Hydrogenophaga sp. SL48: one gene and its partners. The protein of the gene in region 1 interacts with the protein of each later gene in a pairwise test. Links are inferred from orthologs where the notes say so. Each region holds a gene or a part of one and is shown on either strand. Other genes may lie near its edges. The genes, in order: ndk, IM738_RS25600 and IM738_RS24450.

Region 1 (7,178 bases):
GGTGGGTGATGCGGTGTATGGCGGACGAACTCTCTTCGGCATGGAACGCCAGGCCTTGCACGCTGCGCGGCTGCGGTTGGCTCACCCGGTGTCGGGCGCACCACTGGCTTTCGCCTGCGAACCGCCCGCTGATATGGGCCAGGCCATCGCTGCGGCCGGGCTCCATTACAATCCGGCTCAGCTGGGGTGACTTGATCCCGGTGTCCAGCGGCCCGCCCTCGGGCCCTGTTGCGATTTCTGGTCGTTCCCACAGCCCACCCGGATGGTCCTCCTCGACCCCTCCCGTGCTGCTGTTGTCCGCCGCGGGCCTGATGAGCCCTGCAGACCTTGTCCGCAACTTCTTGCCCCTTGACCGACAACCGGTTTTTTTAGGCACCAGCGATGAACACCACGGATGCCAGGCGCGTCCTCGAAACGGCCTTGATTTGCGCACCCCAGCCGCTCTCCGTGAGAGAGCTCGGGGTGCTGTTCGACATGGAAGTCGCTCCCGACACGATCAAGACCCTGCTGACTGATCTCCAGACCGAATGGACCGGGCGCGGCGTCGAACTGGTGCAGGTGGCCACCGGCTGGCGTTTTCAGAGCCGGCCCGAGCTGCGACCATTCCTGGACCGTTTGCATCCTGAAAAGCCACCCAAGTACACGCGCGCCGCGATGGAAACCCTGGCCATCATCGCCTATCGCCAACCGGTGACCCGTGGCGACATGGAGGACATCCGTGGCGTGACGATCAATTCCCTGATCATCAAGCAACTGGAAGACCGCGGCTGGGTGGAAGTGATCGGGCACCGCGAAACGGTGGGGCGGCCCGCTCTGTTTGCGACCACGCGCCAGTTTCTCGACGATCTGGGCCTTTCTTCCCTGGATCAGCTGCCGCCACTGGATGGCAGCGAGGTGCAGGAATCGGCGCTGGATCGACTCGACTTTGAATCTCTCGCCAGCGGAATGGCTGAGCCACCTGCTGGCGAGTCTTTAACCGTGGGTGAAGACACCCCCGACACCGCCGGCGAACCGGCGATCCCCGTCCCGACCCGGGACGAACCACAGGACGACCATGACACCGGCGCAACCCCCTCACAACCCGATTGAACCGTCCAGCAGCGACGCAGGCGCTTTGCCCGCTGAGCCCACCACGGACTCAACGCCCAAGACGGCTGCGAGCCCGTCGCCTGTGAAAGGGGAGGGGCAACCACAGGCCTTGCGTTTTGACGACGTGGTCAGCGGCGCATTTGACGCCGAGCAAGAGCAGGAACTGCCCTTGCCGACCAAGCGGGTGCTGCAACCCGAGGCCGAGTCGCCCAAACTGCACAAGGTGCTGGCACAGGCTGGCATGGGTTCCCGGCTGGAAATGGAGCAACTGATTCTGGAGGGGCGCATCTCGGTCAACGGCGAGCCGGCCCACATCGGTCAGCGCATCCAGTTCGGCGACAACATCAAGGTCAACGGCAAGCCGGTGCGCGTGCGCATCGCTCCGCCGCCCCCTCGCGTGCTGGCCTATCACAAGCCCGCGGGCGAAGTGGTGTCGCACGATGACCCGCAAAACCGGCCCACGGTGTTTCGCCGCCTGCCGCGTCTTTACCAAGGCAAGTGGCAGTCAGTGGGTCGACTCGACCTGAACACCGAAGGCCTGCTGCTGCTCACCGACTCGGGCGAGCTCGCCAACCGGCTGATGCACCCGCGATTTGGCCTGCAGCGCGAGTACGCGGTGCGGGTGCTGGGTGCCCTGTCCAACGACGAAAAGCAGCGCCTGCTCGACGGCGTGCGGTTGGACGATGGCGAGGCCCGTTTCGACAGCATCGAAGACGGCGGGGGTGAGGGCGCCAACTGCTGGTACCGCGTGACCATCGGCGAAGGTCGTAACCGGGAAGTGCGGCGCATGCTCGAAGCCGTGGGCCACGCCGTGAGCCGTTTGATCCGCATCCGCTATGGCGCCATGATGTTGCCGCGCGGGCTCAAGCGCGGTGTCTGGCTGGAGCTCGACCAGGGCGACATTGACCGCCTGACGGCGGCGGCCGGTGTCTACCAGCGCACAGAGCGCCCGGTCGGCAAGGCCACGCCAGGGCGTGGCAAGAAGCAGGGGCCACAGGGTGGACGCAACTACGGCAATCCGGCGGGCAGCCGGGGGGAGGCGCCTGCCGTGCGCCGCGGCAGCATGTTCGACACACCCGCGAGCAAAGGCAAGGGCGGCAAGGGGCAGGGCGCGGGCGGTGGCCAGCCCGACCCCTTGAAAACCTCTCTTGGCTACATCGGCCAGGACGCTTTGCAGCGCCAGCGCGAACAAGGCACCGGCCGTGGCGGTCCCAGCGGTGGTCGCCGCCGGGGTGGCAGCGGTGGTGGTGGCCGTTCCGGAGGCCGCTGACCGCTAGGTTGCCACTCAGGCGCATCATTGTTTTCGCTCTGGGCAATGTAGAATCAAGAGCTTTGCCACCCGCGCAAGAATCGTTTTTATTCCATAAATTCAAGGATCACCATGGCCATCGAACGCACTCTCTCCATCATCAAGCCCGACGCCGTCGCCAAGAACGTCATCGGCCAGATCTACGCCCGTTTTGAAGCCGCTGGCCTGAAGGTGGTGGCCGCTCGCATGGCGCACCTGTCGCGCGGCGAAGCCGAGCAGTTCTACGCGGTTCACAAAGCCCGTCCTTTCTTCAAGGACCTCGTGGATTTCATGATTTCCGGCCCTGTGATGATCCAGGCACTGGAAGGCGAAGGCGCCATCCTCAAGAACCGCGACCTGATGGGCGCCACCGATCCCAAGAAGGCCGAAGCAGGGACCATCCGTGCCGACTTCGCTGACAGCATCGACGCCAACGCCGTGCATGGCTCCGACGCTCCCGAAACCGCTGCCGTGGAAATTGCCTTCTTCTTCCCCGGCATGAACGTTTACTCGCGCTGATCGGCGCGGGGCCACCATGCCATGACGGTCAACCTCCTCGACTTCGATCTTGAGGGCCTGACCGCCTTTTGCGAGCAGCTGGGCGAAAAGCGCTTTCGCGCCGTCCAGTTGTTTCGCTGGATTCACCAGAAGGGCGCTTCGCGCTTTGACGAGATGAGCGATCTCGCCAAGAGCCTTCGCGAAAAGCTGCCCTCGGTCTGCACCATCACGGGCTTGCAGGTGCTTTCCCGTCAGGACTCATCCGACGGCACGATCAAGTGGTTGTTCGATGTGGGTGGCGGCAATGCGGTGGAAACCGTGTTCATTCCCGAAGATGACCGTGGCACGCTCTGCATTTCCTCGCAGGCCGGATGTGCCGTGGGTTGCCGTTTCTGCTCCACCGGTCATCAGGGTTTTTCGCGCAACCTCACCACAGGTGAGATCGTCGCGCAGTTGTGGCACGCCGAATTTTTCCTGCGTCAGCACCTGAAGACAACCGAGCGGGTCATCTCCAACGTGGTGATGATGGGCATGGGTGAACCGCTGCAGAACTACAGCGCATTGGTGCCGGCGTTGCGTGTGATGCTGGACGATCATGGCTACGGCCTGTCGCGCCGACGGGTGACCGTCTCGACCTCGGGTGTCGTGCCCATGATTGACCGCCTGGCCGGCGACGTGCCGGTTGCGCTGGCGGTTTCGTTGCATGCCCCCAACGATGCGCTGCGCGACTCGCTGGTGCCGCTGAATCGAAAATACCCATTGTCTGAATTGCTCGACGCTTGCCTTCGTTACCTGCCGGCGGCACCGCGTGACTTCATCACTTTCGAATACTGCATGCTGGACGGGGTCAACGACCAGCCAGAACACGCCGAGCAGCTGCTGGCATTGCTCAAAGGCCATGGCGGCAAAGGTGTTCCCTGCAAAATCAACCTGATACCCTTCAACCCGTTTCCGGATTCCGGTCTGAAATGTTCACCCCGCCCAGTGGTCCAGGCCTTCGGGCAGATCCTCATCGCGGGGGGGATCGTGACGACCGTGCGCAAGACGCGCGGTGATGACATCGATGCAGCCTGCGGACAGCTCGCCGGCGACGTGATGGACCGAACCCAGGTGGCCAAGCGGCGAGCCGCGGCGCAGCCTATCCGCTTTTTGAAGTCAGCCAAGGAAAAACAGGAATGACACACGCCTCCCCGATCCGCTTCAAGGCCCAACCGGATCGTCAGACCCGGTCTGATGGTGCGCCTCTGATGGGTCTTTCTGTGGAGGTCCGTTGGTCGCTGTTGCTGCTTCTCGCCGTGTTGTTGTCGGTGCTGTCGGCTTGCGCGAGCGGTCCCGGGACCTCGACCTCCAACACGGCGCAACCGCTCACCGAGTCCGATGAACCCGAGGCGCAAAAGCGCGCCCGCATTCGCCTCGAACTGGCGACCGGCTACTTTGAACAAGGTCAGACTTCGGTGGCGCTGGATGAAATCAAGCAGTCACTCGCCGCGTTCCCAGGTTATGGCCCTGCTTATGTGCTTCGCGGGTTGGTCTACATGCGGATGAATGAACCGGGTCAGGCCGAAGACAGCTTCCGTCGCGCCTTGCAGATCAACGAGCGCGACCCCGATGCGTTGCACAACTACGGCTGGTTTGTTTGCCAACAGGGTCGCCATGCCGAGGCGGTTCAGCTGTTTGTCCGCGCGCTGGCCAGCCCGGTTTACGGCGGTCAGGCCAAGACGCTCATGGCCAAGGGTGTGTGCCAGGTTCGAATGGGCCAGTTCGCCGAGGCCGAAGGCAGCTTCGCCCGCTCCTATGAGCTGGATGCGGCCAACCCCATCACCGGCTACAACCTGGCGTCACTGCTGTACAAGCGGGGTGACGACAAACGCGCGCAGTTTTACATCCGTCGCCTGAACAACTCCGATTTGGCCAATGCCGAGTCGCTGTGGTTGGGTATCAAGGTCGAACGTCGCATGAACAACCCCCAGGCGGCCGACCAGCTCGCGCAGCAGCTGCTGCGCCGGTTCCCGCGTTCGCCGGAGTACGCCTCCTATCAGCGGGGGGCGTTCAATGAGTGAGTCGGTGGTGCCGGATGCAGTTGGTGAAACGGCCTGGACCCGGCCCGAGCTCCTGCGCCAGTCAAGGGAGGCGGCTGGGTTGCACATTGCGGCCCTGGCGGCCGCGCTGAAAGTCCCTGTCAAGAAGCTGGATGCTCTGGAAGCCGGGCGCTATGAGGAGCTGCCGGACATGACGTTTGCCCGCGCACTGGCCTCCAGCGCCTGCCGCCAGCTCAAGATCGATCCTGCGCCTGTTCTCGAGCAGATCCCCACGGGGCGCACGCCGATGCTGGGTGACTCGTCGCACACCATCAACGCCCCTTTCAGATCGCCCCGCGGATCGTCACTGTCTCTGCAGCCCTCGGAATGGTTGCGGCGTCCGGCGGTGTTGGTGGCCGGGGCGCTGGTGATGGCTGCCGTGGCGCTGATGTACATGCCCGACTGGCGGTCGACAGTGGACAACGTCTCGGGTGCGGTGACCCGCCTGTCCGACACCTCTGTAGCGACGACCTTTGAAAACAGGACATCCACCACGGAAGTTGTTCCTCTGTCACCGGGCGCCCCAGTCACCAGCGATGCGCCGGTGGTGTTGACGCCACCGTCCTCGGTGGTGACGCCAAGTGTCGACGCTTCCGTGGCTGCTCCCCCTGCCTCCGTTGACAGTGAGGGTCTTCTGAGCATCAAGGCCAACGGCGATTCGTGGGTCGAGGTGGTGGATGGCCGAGGTGTGTCACAGGTGCAGCGCATGCTCAAGACGGGTGACGTTCTCAGCTTTTCGGCCTCGCCGCCCTATTCGGTGGTGCTGGGCAGGGCCGACGCGGTCGAGGTCACCGTTCGTGGGCAGGCCTTTGACGTCGTGCCTTATGCGCGCAACAGCGTGGCGCGGTTTAAGGTGAAATGACCATGACGTCAGATCGCTCCATCGTGGGGTCTCAGGCCGGCCTGAACGGTCCCATCGCCATCAGTGCCCCACGTGTTCGCCAGAGCCGCCCCGGCGTGGTGGCTTGGCAATCGCACCGTGTCACGGTCGGCGGCGGTGCGCCCGTGCGCGTGCAGTCCATGACCAACACGGACACCGCCGACGCGATCGGTACCGCCATTCAGGTCAAGGAACTCGCCCAGGCGGGCTCCGAGCTGGTTCGCATCACCGTCAACAACGACGATGCCGCCAAGGCGGTACCACACATCCGCGAGCAGCTCGATCGCATGGGCATCCACGTCCCGCTGATCGGCGATTTCCACTACAACGGTCACCGTTTGTTGACCGACCACCCGGCCTGCGCCGAAGCACTGTCCAAGTACCGGATCAACCCCGGGAACGTCGGTCGCGGGGACAAGGGTGACAGGCAGTTTGCCCAGATGGTCGAGATCGCCGCGCGCTGGGACAAGGCCATCCGCATTGGCGTGAATTGGGGCAGTCTCGACCAGGATCTGCTGGCGCGGCTGATGGACGCCAATTCTGAGCGGGCCGAGCCTTGGGACGCGCGCCAGGTGATGTACGAGGCACTCATCACGTCGGCGCTGGATTCTGCCCGGCGGGCCGAAGAGATCGGCCTGAACCGGAACAACATCATGCTGTCGTGCAAGGTCAGCGGCGTGCAAGACCTGATCGCGGTCTACCAGGCGCTGGCCCAGCGCACTGACCATGTGCTGCACCTGGGTTTGACCGAGGCCGGCATGGGGACCAAAGGGGCGGTAGCGTCCGCGTCGGCGCTGGCCGTTCTGTTGCAGCAGGGCATTGGCGACACCATTCGCGTGTCGCTCACGCCGCAACCCGGCGAGGCACGGACCCAGGAGGTGTTGATCGCTTCCGAAATCCTGCAGGCGCTGGGGTTGCGAGCCTTTGTGCCCAGTGTGACGGCGTGTCCGGGCTGTGGCCGCACGACCAGCACCACCTTTCAGGAGCTGGCCAAGCAGATCGACGACTACCTGCGCAGCTCCATGCCCGCCTGGCGCGAGCGTTACCCCGGCGTCGAGAACATGAAGGTGGCGGTCATGGGCTGCATCGTCAACGGCCCCGGCGAGAGCAAGCACGCCGACATCGGCATCAGCCTTCCCGGCACGGGCGAGGCCCCGGCGGCTCCGGTGTTCATCGACGGCCAGAAGGCACTGACCTTGCGGGGCGATCGCATCGCCGCCGAGTTCCAGTCGGTCGTAGAAAACTACATTGAAAAGAGGTTTGGCGTCACTGCCTGACCCTCAGCGTGGCGATGAAGCCGCGCCTTCACAAGACAAGCATCCATGGCCGAGAAATTGAGCGCCGT
Region 2 (7,372 bases), 3.4 Mb from region 1 along the record:
CAGGAAACGGTCGCCTGCGCCAAAGATGACGCTGGGCCGCAGGATGCTCAGGTCCAGCCCGGCAGCGCGCAGAACCTCTTCGCCCCGCGCCTTGCTGCGCTGGTACATCGACGGGCCATCGAGCGCCACACCGAGCGCGCTCACGTGCACCAGCCGGCGCACCCCCGTGGCGTGGCAGGCGCGCGCCAGGGTGGCGGGCAGGGTCACGTGGGCGCGTTCGAACGAGGCCTCGTTGCCGTGCAGGATGGCCACGAGGTTGACCACCGCGTCGTGCCCTGGCAGCAGGCGGCGCAGGCTGGCTTCGTCGTGCACGTCGGCCTCGATCACGGTCAGGCGCGGCAGGTGCTGCACCGCTGCTGCGTTGAGGGCGCGCCGTGTGGGCACCGTGCTGCGCCAGCCCTCGCGCTGGATTTTTTCGCAGACATGGCGACCGACGAAGCCGGTGCCGCCGAGGACGAGGATGTTGTTCAAGGGAGTTCTTTGTGGATGGCGTTCGGGTCGAGCGCCGGGCCGACCACGCCCATGCGCGCGCGCAGTGACTGTGGCTGGCCGGTGATCAGGGCCGCGTAGCTGGTGGTGTTGGCGAGCACCTTCTTGACGTAGTCGCGGGTCTCTTCGAAGGGGATGTTCTCGGCCCAGATCTCGCCCGGGAGCACGGCGCCCTCGCGCCAGGCGCGCGCGCGCCTTGGTCCGGCGTTGTAGGCGGCGGCGGCCAGCGGGAGCGAGCCTTCGAGATCGTCGAGCGCGAACTTCAGGTAGGCCGTGCCGATCAGGATGTTGGTGTCGCGGTCGGTGATCTGGTGCGACTGGAAGTCGGTCAGGCCGATCTTGCGCGCGGTCCATCGCGCGGTGGCGGGCATCACCTGCATCAGGCCCGAGGCGCCCACGCCCGAGCGGGCGTCGGTGACGAAGCGGCTCTCCTGCCGGATCAGGCCATAGACGTAGGCGGGATCGAGCCCGATCTCGGCCGCGCGCCGGATCACCAGCGCGCGGTGCGGCATCGGGAAGCGCTGCGCGTGGTCCTGCAGGTCGCGGGTGCGCTCGCTGGTGTTGATGCACCGGTCCCACAGCTCGTTCTGGCAGGCCAGTGCGGCGGCGGCCAGCAGTTCGCGATCGGTCATGCCGCCGGCCGTGTGCAGGTTGGTGCTGTAGTTCCACTCGCGCACGCCTTCGCTGCGCAGGCCCAGCCGGATCGCGGCCAGCGCCCGCTGCAGGCCGGGGTGGGCCTGCAGCCAGGCCAGCTCCTGGGGCGTCAGCGGGGCCGGGGCTGGTGGTGTGGTGATGGGCCGCCCCAGCTCTTCCAGGGCCAGCTGTTCGTGGTAGCCGCGGGCCGAGGCGATGGATTCGTAGAGCGCGCGGGCCTGGGCCTGGGCCGACTGCGCGTCGGGCTCCTTGAGCGCCTGCAGCGCGCGCGCGCGCCAGTAGACCCAGGTGGGTTCGTTGCGCTGGACCTCTTCCATGGCGGCGATGGCGTCGCGCACATGGCCCCAGGCGCCGGCCCGCAGGCCCGCGCGCGCCTTCCAGGCCAGGTGATCGGCGTGCATGAGCCGGTCGTCCCCGTTCACGAAGGCGGCCAGCGCCGGCCCTTGCGGTGTCTGCGCCAGACGCTTGCCGATCACGCCCCAGAGCCAGCTGCGCTCTTCATTCGTGAGCTGCGTTTTCCAGCGCATGTGCTCCATCTCGCGCGCGGCCGCAGCGGTGTCGAGGCTGGCCAGGCGGATGATGGCCAGCGTGACCAGCTCCTTGGTGCGGGGGCGGATGGCGGTGAACTTCTCATCGAGGTAACGCGCGGGGTCCACGGCGATGGCACTGACCATGCCGATCCATTCCGGGTTCAACAGCGCAACGGCCTGGGTCACGACCGCGGGGCGGTTGCTTTCCATCGCCAGGCGCGCGCGCTGCCAGACCACCTCGGGCTGGAGGTGGCCGCTGTCGAGAAAGGCCTTGGCCGCGGTGGCGCAACCGTCGTCGGCCTCGCGCTGCGCGTGCCAGAGTTGTGCGACCTGCCGGGCGGCTTCATCGGCCGGCTTGCGGCGGGCCACGGCGTCGAGCATCAGCGCATAACACCGCACCTGCCGGTCATCGTTCATGCGGTAGCGCGGCAGCTCGGCTTCGAAATTGCCCCAGTCCCGCTGCCGGCCCAGTTGCAGCAGCCAGTCGTTGCGCAAGCGGTCTTCCCAGTAGGTGCCTGCCATGCTGACCATCGCCGCACGCACCTCGTCGGGGCTGGCGGTCTCCAGCCTGGCCTTGGCGTCCCAGTAGATGGCCATGGGTTCGAGCACGTGGCCGCGCACCCGGGGCAGCAGGGTGCTGAGCGCCAACGTGTTGTTGCGCCGGAAGGCGTCGCGCATTTCCAGCAGGGCCGCATCGGCACTGCCTTGTGCCCAGGCGGCGCCCTGCATCAGCAGCGCGGCCATAATGGGCACAAGACCCTGTTTCAGGATCACCAGTTTCATGCGGCGATTATGGACAACAAAGACGTTCAACCTGCAACCGTTCGGCCTTTGGATGGGCCCAAACCCGCTTGGCGCAAACAACTGATCGAGAAGCGCCAGAACCTGGCCGACCGGGCCTGGCGCAACGACCTGTTGCAGCGCGTGATGCGCGTCTGGTTGATCCACCGGCCCGACGCGGTGATCGGCGCCTACTGGCCCATCAAGGGCGAGTTCGACCCGCTGCCGGCGCTGTTCCGCTGGCAGGAGGCGGGGCTCGAAGAAGACGCCCAGGGCGCCCAGAAGCACCGCCGCATCGGGCTGCCGGTGGTCAACAAAATTGATAAGACGCTCACCTTCTACAGCTGGTTCCCAGGCTGCCCGATGGAAGAAGACGCCTACGGCATCCCGAAGCCGAAAGACACCGAGATCATCGAGCCCACGCTCATCTTCGTGCCCTGCGTGGGCTATGGCCCGGGTGGCTACCGGCTGGGCTACGGTGGCGGTTTCTACGACCGCACGCTGGCCTCGCTGAGCCCCAAGCCCTTCACCGTGGGCCTGGGTTACGACTTCTCCTACCTGCCCGACCTGATGCCCGAGTCGCACGACGTGCCGCTGGACGCGATCCTGGCCGACACCGGGGTGATGTGGCCCGTGAGCGGGTGACGCGGTGAGCGGACTGACGCACCAGTGGGTGCACATCGCCTACCGCGAAACCAGCGCCTTCACCGAAACCTACGGTTTTTCCGGCAGCCAGGGCGCGGTCAACCTCGAAGGCCTGCTGATCAGCGCGCCCGGCGCCTCGCGCGAGGTGGTGTTCCTGATGATGCACCCCAGCTCCACGCTGCAGCTGCTCCCCTTGCCCCCCGCGCTGGCCGCGGCCGGTTACCCGGTGCTGTGCATGGGCAGCCGCTACGCCAAGAACGACACGGCGCTGATCATGGAGAAGGTGGTGCTGGACATGGGCGCCTGCGTGCGCCACGCCAAAGAGGTGCTGGGTTTTGAGCGCGTGATCCTCATGGGCTGGTCGGGCGGCGGGTCGCTGGCGCTGTTCTACCAGTCGCAGGCCGAGCACCCGACCATCACCCAGACACCGGCGGGCGACCCGGTGGACATCGTGGGTGCGGGCCTGATCCCGGCCGATGGTGTGGTGCTGGAGGCCGCGCACCGTTCGCGCGCCCAGTGCCTGCGCGACTGGATCGACCCGTCCGTGATCGACGAGGCCGACCCGGACCAGCGCAATCCCTCCTTCGATCTGTATGCGCCGTCACTGCCCTTCAGCGCGCCGTACCCGGCCGACTGGCTGGCGGCCTACCGCGCGGCCCAGCTCGCGCGCCTGCGGCGCATCACGGACCGCGTGAAAGAAACCCTGGACGAGCTGCGGCGCCGGGGCGGTGCCGAGCTGGAGCGCGGTTTTGTCACCCACCGCACCCTGGCCGACCCGCGTTTCCTTGACGGCTCCATCGACCCCAACGGCCGCCCCGTGGGCCGCTGTTACCTCGGGGTGCCGGAGACCGTGAACAGCGGACCGGTGGGCATGGCGCGTTTCTCGACGCTGCGCTCCTGGCTCTCGCAGTGGTCCATTGACGACTCGCGCGCCGATGGCGAGGCCTGCGCGCGCCAGGTCAGCGTGCCGCTGCTGGCCATCGAACACGGCGCGGACGATGCCGTGCCGCAGCCCGACATCGGCCTCATGTTTGCCGCGGCCGGCAGCGCTGACAAGGAGATGCACGTGATCCCCGGCGCCAACCACTACTTCCAGGGCCAGCCGGTGCCCTTGCAGGCGTCGGTGCTGCTGGTGAGCGACTGGGTGGCACGCCAGCTGGGGTGACGGCCGGGCGGTGAGGGCGCCGCCGTCAGGCGGGCGCTGGCGCGGCCTGGGTCGCGGGCAGTTCGGCGGTGATGGTGGTGCCGTGCCCCGGCGCGCTGAAGACCGTCAAGCGCCCGCCGTGCGATTCCATGCGCACCCGCATGCCGCTCAGACCGTGGCGCCCGTGGGGAACCCGGGCGGGAGAAAAGCCCTGCCCGTCGTCCTGAACCGAGAGCTGCACCGCCGGGCCGAGCTGTTTCAACCGCACCTGCACCCGGGCGCACTGCGCGTATTTGCCGATGTTGGTCAGCGATTCCTGCGCGACCCTGAACAGGGTCAGCTCGGCACCGCGGTCCACGGCGACGGGCTGCAGCTCGGTCTCCACCGGTTTGCCCAGCACGCCGGCCATGTCGCGGCACAACATGTCCAGCGCCGGCACGAGCCCCAGCTGGTCCAGCGACGAGGGGCGCAGGTTTTCGATGATGCGGCGCTTGATCGCGATGCCCTCGTTGAGGCGTGATTCCACCGACGCCAGGCGCTCGGTGGCCTTCTCCGGCATGTCGGGCAGGCGGCGCAACCGGGCAAACTCCAGTTTCATCGCGGTCAGCAACCCACCCATCTCGTCGTGCAGTTCGCGCGCGACGTGGGCCCTTTCGTCTTCCCGGGCGTTGACCAGGTGGGTGGCCATCTCGGTGAGTTCGGCGGTCCGCTCTTTCACCCGGTCGGCCAGCAGCAGCCGCTCCCGGGCCAGCTTGCGGTCTTCCTCGCGCAACAGGTGCTGGAAGTAAAACAGCGCCAGCGCGGTGGCCAGCGCCAGCAGGTGGATGGCCAGCCGGTTCAGCGACAGCGCCCGGTACAGCGAATACCGGGCGTTCTCCTGGATGGCGCCCGACTTCTGCAGCACCAGATCGAACTCCTCGCGCAACTCGTTCCGGCGTGTGCGCGTGACGGCACTGACAGACGCGGCGATGGCCTTCGCGGTGTCGCCGCGCTCAAACGCCTCTACCCAGGCGTCGGTGCCGCGCACGTGATCCGCCAGAAGCCGTTCCACCCGTTCGAGCGAGATGGTGTGGTCGGGGTCCATCTGGCGCACCAGCGCGACAGCGTCATTTTTCAGGCTGTCCAGGCGCTGGAGCGTCTCCCGGTACTTGGCGAGCTCCTGCGGGGCCTTCGACATGAGGTACGACCGGGCGTGCAGGTCCGTGTCCGTCAGGGCCTGCAGCGCTTCGGCCGACCGGATGCGTGCGTCGGTGAGGGCAATGCCGCTGGACAAGGTGCGATGGGAGTGCTGGTAGGTGGACTCGTTGATCCCCATGGCCGCCACACCCACCACCACCACGACCGGCATCAGGTAGCGGCCGCGCGCCACCCATTCGATGGTGGAGCGCAGTTTTCCGGGTGCGGTGTCTTCCAAGCTCATGATCGGGGCCGGCCTGCCAGGGTGATGGGGGTGCAAGGGTAGCTCACCGGGGCGAGGCTGCGATCAGGCGCTGGGCATGCCTTCGCAGTAGGTGATCAGTTCGTCGAGTTCCCGTGATTTGTCGAAGAGCCGGTCGGCGCCGAGGGCCGCGCAGCGCTGTCGCATGTCGGGAGAGGGGTAGTTGGTCAGCACCACACGGCGCATCGGCAGGTTCAGCGCCTGCGCGCGCGCCAGCACCCCCAGGCCACTTCCCGAGGCGAGGAAGATGTCCACGATGACCAGGTCGAGGTCTTCCTTGCGCTGCTCCAGTTCCCGAACCGCGTCGGCCTCGGTGCGCGCAGTACCGACCACGCGCACCGGCGTCAATTCCTCCAGGGTGGTGACCAGGTCTTTCAGGATGACGGGGTTGTCCTCCACGATGAAGGCGCGAACAGGGGACATGGTCGTGGGTCGTCGGCAGCAGTCAGGGTGAGTTGGCGCTACGGCTTCTTGACCAGGGTGAGGTGGTTCTTCACGTCCACCACGCCCGTCACCGCCTTGACCAGGGTGGTGGCCCGGTTGATGGCCTCTGCGCTGGGCGCGGGGCCGTACAGCGAGACCACCGCGTTGGTCGTGTCGACGCTGATGGCCCGCGCACTCAGCTCGGCGTCGGCCGCCAGCGTGCCTTTGACGCGTGCCGTGATGGTCAGGTCTGCAGACGAAGCGGACATCGCGTTGACGGCACTGACCGCGTTGTCCTTGACCTCGATCGCGACTTCCTTTGATTTTTCAATCGCACTGTCGACCCTCTGGCCGACGGTGGGGGGTGGGGCGGGCGCCGTCTGGGCGCATGCGCCGAGGCTGGTCAAGGCCGCGACGGCAAAGGTCGCGAGCGCGGTGCGCGACACAGGAAAGTGGGCGTGTGTGGACATGGTGTGAAGCCTTGGTGAACGACATCGCGACCGCGTGGGGCGTTTGAAACACAGTGTATCGGTGGCGCTGTCATGGGGTTGTAGGACATGGCTGACAACACCGGGGCTCGCGTGAGCGCCTGGCGCGTCAGCCGGCGGGTTCAGCGGCGGGTCATCAGGGTTTTTTGAACCAGTCGTCGCTCGCGCGGCTTTCCCAGTCGGCCACCTGTTTTTCGGCTTCGTCCTTGGCGCAGCCGTAGCGCTCCTGGATCTTGCCGGTGAGCTGTTCGCGTTTGCCGGCCACGACGTTCCAGTCGTCGTCGGTGAGCTTGCCCCATTGTTCGATGGCCTTGCCCTTGAGTTGTTTCCAGTTGCCTTCAATGCGGTCCCAGTTCATGGTGATGCTCCTTCGTCAGTGGTGTTGCGGGCCCCCGTGGGAGCCCCCGGAAAACAGCGGCGAGCGGTGTCGCCGGGCTGTGTAGAAACTGTAGTTTTTTGAACGGTCAGCCGGTGTCGGTGCGCACAGCGTTGGCCTGTAGGACAGCGTGCCGTCGGTGCGTCGGTTCGGAGCCGACCCGGGGCGCGTCCTCCCACCGGGCAGGCACCGCATTCCCGCGTTACAGTGCGCCTTTCCGCGCCGCGGGCGCACCAGACACGGAGGCACGGGATGATTCGAGTGGGGATCGTGGACGACCACAAAATCGTGCGCGCGGGGCTCAAGCAGTTCCTGTCCGAGCACGTGGACCTGCGCGTGACTGGGGAGGCCGGCAACGGGGTCGAGGCGCTCGAACTGGCCCGCCAGGGCGAGGTGGATGTGTTG
Region 3 (7,278 bases), 3.1 Mb from region 1 along the record:
GATCCTGGTGCGCCAGGAGCAGGTCGACGGGGGACAGAAAGTCATCATCCGGCCGCTCGCCGGCACACGCCCGCGCGGCGCCACGCCCGAGAAGGACAAGGCGACCGAGATCGAACTGGTGAACGATCCGAAAGAGCGCGCCGAACACGTGATGCTGATCGACCTGGCACGCAACGACATCGGCCGCATCGCGAAAATCGGCAGCGTCAAGGTGACCGAGGCCTTCGCGGTGGAACGCTACAGCCATGTGATGCACATCGTGAGCAACGTCGAAGGCACACTGGTGGACGGCATGACCAACATGGACGTGCTGAAAGCCACCTTCCCGGCCGGCACGCTGACCGGCGCGCCCAAGGTGCACGCGATGGAGCTGATCGACCAGCTCGAACCCACCAAACGCGGCCTCTACGGCGGCGCCTGTGGCTACCTCAGCTACGCCGGTGACATGGACGTGGCGATCGCCATCCGCACCGGCATCATCAAGGACCAGATGCTCTACGTGCAGGCGGCCGCGGGGGTCGTGGCCGACTCCATTCCCGAGATGGAGTGGAGGGAAACCGAACACAAAGCCCGCGCGTTGCTGCGTGCGGCGGAGCTGGTGGAAGAAGGGCTGGAGTAAACGTCATGAGCAACAAAATCCAACACATGAACGACGCCGGGCCGCCCCAAGGCGTTCAAGCCCCCTTGGGGGGCAGCGGACCTCGCGCAGCGGGGGAGCGTGGGGGCGTCAAGTTGTTGATGGTCGACAACTACGACTCTTTCACCTACAACATCGTGCAGTACTTCGGTGAACTCGGCGCCGACGTGACCGTGGTCCGCAACGATGAGATCTCTGTCGACGAGATCCAGCGCCGTGTGGACGCGGGGCAGGTGGACCGTCTGGTGATTTCGCCCGGCCCTTGCTCGCCGGCAGAAGCCGGCATCTCGGTGGCGGCCATCCAGCACTTCGCGGGCAAGCTGCCCATCCTCGGCGTGTGCCTGGGCCACCAGGCCATCGGCGCGGCCTTCGGCGGCAAGATCATCCGTGCGCAGGAGCTCATGCACGGCAAGACCAGCGTCATCACCACCACGCAGGAAGGCGTGTTCGCCGATCTGCCCGAGCAGTTCACGGTCAACCGATACCACTCGCTGGCCATTCAGCGCGAGTCTTGCCCCGACTGCCTGAAGGTCACCGCCTGGACGCCCGACGGCGAGATCATGGGCGTGAAGCACAAGACCCTGGCGATTGAGGGCGTGCAGTTCCACCCCGAGAGCATCCTCACCGAGCACGGGCACGCGATGCTGAAGAATTTCCTGGAGCAGACCGCATGAAGACCATTGATCTGCGCAGCGACACCGTCACACAGCCGACCGAGGCGATGCGCGCGGCCATGATGGCCGCGCCCCTGGGCGACGACGTGTTCGGCGACGACCCGACGGTCAACGCGCTGCAGGACCGCATCGCGGCCCTCACCGGCAAAGAGGCCGCGCTGTTCATGCCCTCGGGGACTCAGAGCAACCTCTGCGGCATCCTGGCGCACTGTGGCCGGGGCGACGAGTACATCGTGGGCCAACTGGCCCACACCTACCGCTACGAAGGCGGTGGCGCGGCGGTGTTCGGCAGTGTGCAGCCGCAGCCGCTGGTGCAGGACGCACAGGGTCGCATGGCGCTGTCGGACATCGCCGCAGCCATCAAGCCGGACGATCCGCACTTCGCCCGCACCCGTCTGCTGTGCCTGGAGAACACCTGGAACGGCCATGTGATGCCCGATGAGTACCTGCGGGACGCCACGGCGCTGGCGCGCGAACACGGGCTGGCCACGCACCTGGATGGCGCTCGGGTGTTCAATGCGGCGGTCGCCTCGGCCTCGGCAGGGCAGGGCACCTTCGACCGCCTGCGCGAGATCGCCGACCAGTTCGACAGCCTCTCGGTCTGTTTCAGCAAGGGCCTGGGCGCGCCGGTGGGCTCCGCGCTGTGTGGTTCGCAGGAGCTGATCCAGAGCGCCCGCCGCCTTCGCAAGATGGCCGGTGGCGGGTTGCGCCAGGCGGGGCTGCTGGCTGCCTGCGCACTGCACGCACTGGACCAGCACGTGGACCGGCTCGCCGATGACCATGCCAATGCGCGACGGCTCGCGGAAGGCCTTCAAGGCATCGAGGGTCTGGCGGTTCGCTCGGCGCAGACCAACATCGTGTTCGTCGATGTCGCCGAAGGCCGTGGGCCGGCGTTGCTGGACTTCCTGAGAGCCCACGGCGTGCTGGCCACAGGCCTGATCGGCCTGCGCTTCGTGACCCACCTCGATGTGGACACGGCGGGCATTGATCACGCCATCGCCACCGTGCGCCGCTTCTTCGCCGAGGCCCCCGCAGCGCCGGCCAGCGCCTCGCGCACCGGTCCGTACTGAACACTCGACAGGAGCGCACCGTGCCAGACACCCCGCAACTCCTGGTGTTCATCGCGGCAGGCTGCCTGCTCAACCTCACGCCCGGCCCCGATGTGCTCTACATCGTGAGCAACGCGCTCAAGAGCGGCGTGCGCGCCGGCATCGTGGCCGCGCTGGGCATCGTCAGCGGCTGCTTCGTTCACGTGTTCGCGGCGGCGCTCGGTGTGAGCGCGCTGCTCGCCACCTCGGCCACCGCCTTCACCGTGCTCAAGTGGATCGGCGCCGCCTACCTGGTGTGGATGGGCATCAAGTTGCTGCTGGCCAAGGGCGGTTCGTCGGTGGTGCCAGCCGATGCCACTCAGATCAAAGTCCCAACCGACCTTCGGCGCATCTACCGGCGCGGTTTCTTCACCAACGTGCTCAACCCCAAGGTCGCGCTGTTTTTCCTGGCCTTCGTGCCGCAGTTCATCGCGCCCGGCACCGAAGACAAGGTGACGGCCTTCCTGCTGCTGGGCCTGCTGTTCAACCTCAACTCGTTGCCGATCAACTTCGGTTACGCCTGGCTCGCCGGCTGGGCCGCCGGCCGTGTGAGCGCCGTGCAGCGCACCATGCACTGGATGGACCGCGCCGCCGGCGCGATGTTCGTCGGCTTTGGCCTGAAGCTGGCCCTGTCGGACAATCCTTCTCGCTGACCCCTGGAGACACCCATGCCCCACACCCACAAGATTACCCCGCAGGAAGCACTGCAGCGGACCATCGAACACCGCGAAATCTTCCATGACGAGATGCTGCACCTGATGCGCCTGATCATGAGCGGCGAGATGTCGCCGGTGATGATGGCGGCCCTCATCACCGGCCTGCGCGTGAAGAAGGAAACCATCGGCGAGATCACCGCCGCCGCGCAGGTGATGCGCGAGTTCTCCACCAAGGTGAACGTGGCCGACAAGACGCACCTGGTGGACATCGTGGGCACCGGTGGCGACGGCTCGCACACCTTCAACATCTCCACCTGCTCCATGTTTGTTGCGGCTGCGGCGGGCGCCAAGGTCAGCAAGCACGGCGGGCGCAGCGTGTCCAGCAAGAGCGGCAGCGCCGACGTGCTGGAGAGCCTGGGCGTCAACATCAATCTCTCCCCCGGGCAGATCTCGCGTTGCATCGAACAGGTGGGCGTGGGCTTCATGTTCGCGCCGAACCACCACCCGGCCATGAAGAACGTGGCGCCGGTGCGCCGCGAGCTGGGCATGAAGACCATCTTCAACATCCTGGGGCCGCTCACCAACCCGGCCTCGGCGCCCAACATCCTGATGGGCGTGTTCCACCCCGATCTGGTGGGCATCCAGGTGCGCGCGCTGCAGCGCCTGGGGGCCGAACACGCCGTGGTGGTCTATGGTCGCGACGGCATGGACGAGGTGTCGCTCGGCGCGGGAACCATGGTGGGCGAGTTGAAGCAAGGCGAGATCACCGAATACGAGGTGCATCCGGAAGACTTCGGCATGACCATGGCCAGCAGCCGCACCTTGCGGGTGGAGACGCCCGAGGACTCCAAGGCGATGCTGATGGGCGTGTTGGGCAACAGCGATGACCCGGCCCTCAAGGCCGCGAAAGACATCGTGGCGCTCAACGCCGGTGTGGCGCTGTACGCCGCCAACGTGGCCGCGGACATCAAGGAGGGCATCGCGCTGGCACGCCGCGCCATCGAGTCCGGTGCCGCCGCCCAGAAGCTGCGCGAGCTGACCGATTTCACCCAGACCGCCACGGCCAGCACCGGCCCCTGAGACCCGCCATGCCTGTCTGGCTGCAAAACGAAGGCGCCTGGATTGCCATCGGCATCTCGTTGCTGTTCATCGTGGCCGGTGTGTTGATGCACCGCGTTATCAAGAAGGTGCTGCAAGCGCCACCACCCCAGGAAAACAAAAGATCATGAGCGACATCCTGAACAAGATCGTGGCCGTCAAGCACGAAGAGATCGCCGCGGCCCAGCGCAAGAAGCCGCTCGACATGGTGCGTTTCGATGCCGAAAGCCGTGTGCTCACGCGCGACTTCGAAGGCGCCTTGCGGAAAAAAAATGCCGCCGGTCAGGCCGCGGTGATCGCCGAGATCAAGAAAGCGAGCCCGAGCAAGGGTGTGCTGCGCGCAGAATTCATCCCGGCCGACATCGCCCAGAGCTACGCCGAAGGTGATGGCAAGGTCAGCGCGGCCTGCCTGTCGGTGCTGACCGACAAGCAGTTCTTCCAGGGCAGTTCGGACTACCTGAAGCAGGCCCGCGCCAGTTGCGACCTGCCGGTGCTGCGCAAGGACTTCATGGTGGACCCCTACCAGGTGTACGAAGCCCGATCCATGGGGGCCGACGCAATCCTGCTGATTGCCGCCTGTCTGGACGACGTGCAGATGGCCGATCTGGAAGCGCTGGCGCTGGGCCTGAACATGGCGGTGCTGGTCGAGGTGCACGACCGTGCCGAACTGCAGCGTGCGTTGAAGCTCAAGACGCCGCTGCTCGGCATCAACAACCGCAACCTGCGAACGTTTGAGGTGACGCTGCAGACCACGCTGGACATGCTTTCCGACGTACCGGCCGACCGCCTGCTGGTCACCGAGTCGGGCATTCTGGGCCGTGACGACGTCACGAAGATGCGTGCTGCGGGCGTGCACGCCTTCCTGGTGGGCGAGGCTTTCATGCGCGCGCCTGAGCCCGGGTTGGCGTTGGCCGAGTTGTTTGCCTGAGTGGCCGTGACACAGGCCGCTTTTGACTGGGATGCGGCCGCGCCGCTGGCGGGTGTCGATCGGCTCCGGCACGCAGACCCGGGCACATGGGCGGCCGATCCGGGCTGGGCCGATGTGCTCGCTGATTTCTGGTGCTCCGAGGCTGGGCGGGCGCTCGTGGTGTTTTTGCGCCAACGCTTGAATCAGGGTGCCGTGGTGTATCCACCACAACCGCTCCGGGGGCTGGAACTGACGGCCCCGGAGGAGGTTCGGGTGGTGATCCTGGGGCAGGACCCCTACCACGGCCCCGGGCAGGCCGAGGGTCTCGCGTTTTCGGTCGCGGCGGGGGTCAAGGTGCCGCCGAGCCTGCGCAACATCTTCAAAGAGCAACGGCGCGACCTGGGCCTGCCGGCGCCAGGGAGCGGCTCGCTGGTTGGCTGGGCGCGCCAGGGGGTGCTGTTGCTCAATACCTGTCTGACCGTGGAGGATGGACGGCCCGCCAGCCACGCTGGTCAAGGTTGGGAGGTGCTCACTGACGCCGTGATCCGCCGCTGCAGCGGATTCGGTCTGCCCAAGGTCTTCATGCTCTGGGGTGCTCATGCGCAGAAGAAGGCGCAGGACATCGACCGCGGGCGCCACCTCGTGTTGTGTTCCAACCACCCGTCGCCCTTGTCGGCGAGTCGCGGCCCTGTCCCGTTCCTGGGTTGTGGCCACTTTGGCGAGGCCAATCGCTGGTTGCGTGCCGGGGGCTTGCCTGAAGTCGCTTGGCAGTCAGCGGAGGAAGCTGACATCGCGGCAAAAACCGTGGCATAATGTTGGGCTGCATTACGGAGGGGTGGCCGAGTGGTTAAAGGCAGCAGACTGTAAATCTGCCCGCTAACGCGTACGCTGGTTCGAATCCAGCCCCCTCCACCAGCAGCCTTTTTGATGTGCGAGCGATTGGAATCAAAGCGCTCTGAATGTTTCGGGTTGTTCCGAAAGGGTTCGGGCGGGAGTAGTTCAATGGTAGAACTCCAGCCTTCCAAGCTGATCACGCGGGTTCGATTCCCGTCTCCCGCTCCATGTTTGTGGGTTGTGATGTCCGTCCTTGGGGCGGCGATGAGATTTTCTGGGGTGTCTGATCCTTGATCAGGTGTCTTGGCCCTTGTGGCTCAGTGGTAGAGCACTCCCTTGGTAAGGGAGAGGTCGCGGGTCCGATTCCCGCCAAGGGCACCATATTTGTTCTGGTGTTTCGGCAATTTTGATTTTGGAGCTGAAAAATGGCAAAAGAGAAATTTGAGCGGACCAAGCCGCACGTGAACGTGGGCACCATTGGCCACGTGGATCATGGCAAGACGACGCTGACGGCGGCCATCACCACGGTGCTGGCGTCCAAGTTTGGCGGCGCGGCCAAGGCCTACGACCAGATCGATGCGGCTCCGGAAGAAAAAGCCCGCGGCATCACCATCAACACCGCCCACGTGGAATACGAGACGGCCAACCGCCACTACGCCCACGTTGACTGCCCCGGCCACGCTGACTATGTGAAAAACATGATCACCGGCGCTGCCCAGATGGATGGCGCCATCCTGGTGTGCTCGGCCGCTGACGGTCCCATGCCCCAGACCCGCGAGCACATCCTGCTGGCCCGCCAGGTGGGCGTGCCTTACATCATCGTGTTCCTGAACAAGTGCGACATGGTGGACGACGCCGAACTGCTCGAACTCGTTGAAATGGAAGTGCGCGAGCTGCTCGACAAGTACGACTTCCCCGGCGACAAGACCCCCATCGTGCACGGCTCGGCCAAGCTCGCCCTCGAAGGCGACAAGGGTCCGCTGGGCGAAGAGGCCATCATGAAGCTGGCCGAAGCGCTGGACACCTACATTCCCCTGCCTGAGCGCGCTGTGGACGGTGCCTTCCTGATGCCTGTGGAAGACGTGTTCTCCATCTCGGGTCGCGGCACCGTCGTGACCGGTCGTATCGAGCGCGGCATCATCAAGGTCGGCGAAGAAATCGAGATCGTCGGTATCGCCGACACCCAGAAGACCACCTGCACGGGCGTGGAAATGTTCCGCAAGCTGCTGGACCAGGGTCAGGCTGGCGACAACGTTGGTATCTTGCTGCGCGGCACCAAGCGCGAAGACGTGCAGCGCGGCCAGGTGCTGTGCAAGCCCGGCTCGATCAAGCCGCACACGCACTTCACCGGCGAGATCTACGTGCTGTCCAAGGACGAAGGTGG

The links.
Region 2: the proteins of ndk (region 1) and IM738_RS25600 interact in binary tests that used the Escherichia coli proteins (3 or more experiments, as listed by UniProt). The link is inferred for Hydrogenophaga sp. SL48 from one-to-one orthologs.
Region 3: the proteins of ndk (region 1) and IM738_RS24450 interact in binary tests that used the Escherichia coli proteins (3 or more experiments, as listed by UniProt). The link is inferred for Hydrogenophaga sp. SL48 from one-to-one orthologs.

The regions. Positions count from the first base shown.
Region 1 is NZ_CP063400.1:1,978,755-1,985,932, reverse strand. Bases 1,502-4,183 are described here. They hold ndk (nucleoside-diphosphate kinase), read left to right. Parts: upstream 1,502-2,470; coding sequence 2,471-2,896; downstream 2,897-4,183. Other genes in these bases: pilW (type IV pilus biogenesis/stability protein PilW), read left to right, coding at 4,051-4,183; rlmN (23S rRNA (adenine(2503)-C(2))-methyltransferase RlmN), read left to right, coding at 2,918-4,054; IM738_RS09445 (pseudouridine synthase), read left to right, coding at 1,502-2,359. Outside these bases: IM738_RS09455 (RluA family pseudouridine synthase), read left to right, coding at 1-190; SMC-Scp complex subunit ScpB, read left to right, coding at 382-1,089; more of IM738_RS09445, read left to right, coding at 1,055-1,501; more of pilW, read left to right, coding at 4,184-4,935; IM738_RS09425 (helix-turn-helix domain-containing protein), read left to right, coding at 4,928-5,815; ispG (flavodoxin-dependent (E)-4-hydroxy-3-methylbut-2-enyl-diphosphate synthase), read left to right, coding at 5,818-7,110; hisS (histidine--tRNA ligase), read left to right, coding at 7,156-7,178. UniProt on the Escherichia coli protein: Major role in the synthesis of nucleoside triphosphates other than ATP. The ATP gamma phosphate is transferred to the NDP beta phosphate via a ping-pong mechanism, using a phosphorylated active-site intermediate.
Region 2 is NZ_CP063400.1:5,367,510-5,374,881, forward strand. What follows is about bases 1,426-4,301. They hold IM738_RS25600 (5-formyltetrahydrofolate cyclo-ligase), read left to right. Parts: upstream 1,426-2,504; coding sequence 2,505-3,098; downstream 3,099-4,301. Other genes in these bases: IM738_RS25595 (lytic transglycosylase domain-containing protein), read right to left, coding at 1,426-2,456; IM738_RS25605 (alpha/beta hydrolase family protein), read left to right, coding at 3,103-4,263; IM738_RS25610 (ATP-binding protein), read right to left, coding at 4,289-4,301. Also shown: IM738_RS25590 (complex I NDUFA9 subunit family protein), read right to left, coding at 1-471; more of IM738_RS25595, read right to left, coding at 468-1,425; more of IM738_RS25610, read right to left, coding at 4,302-5,662; IM738_RS25615 (response regulator transcription factor), read right to left, coding at 5,726-6,103; IM738_RS25620 (BON domain-containing protein), read right to left, coding at 6,142-6,573; IM738_RS25625 (CsbD family protein), read right to left, coding at 6,728-6,949; IM738_RS25630 (response regulator), read left to right, coding at 7,220-7,372. UniProt on the Escherichia coli protein: Involved in the removal of 5-formyltetrahydrofolate.
Region 3 is NZ_CP063400.1:5,123,290-5,130,567, forward strand. What follows is about bases 4,218-6,999. They hold IM738_RS24450 (uracil-DNA glycosylase), read left to right. Parts: upstream 4,218-5,126; coding sequence 5,127-5,873; downstream 5,874-6,999. Other genes in these bases: IM738_RS24440 (hypothetical protein), read left to right, coding at 4,218-4,284; trpC (indole-3-glycerol phosphate synthase TrpC), read left to right, coding at 4,281-5,081; tuf (elongation factor Tu), read left to right, coding at 6,320-6,999. In the rest of the region: trpE (anthranilate synthase component I), read left to right, coding at 1-619; IM738_RS24420 (anthranilate synthase component II), read left to right, coding at 739-1,311; ltaE (low-specificity L-threonine aldolase), read left to right, coding at 1,308-2,381; IM738_RS24430 (LysE family translocator), read left to right, coding at 2,402-3,052; trpD (anthranilate phosphoribosyltransferase), read left to right, coding at 3,068-4,135; more of IM738_RS24440, read left to right, coding at 4,144-4,217; more of tuf, read left to right, coding at 7,000-7,278. UniProt on the Escherichia coli protein: Excises uracil residues from the DNA which can arise as a result of misincorporation of dUMP residues by DNA polymerase or due to deamination of cytosine.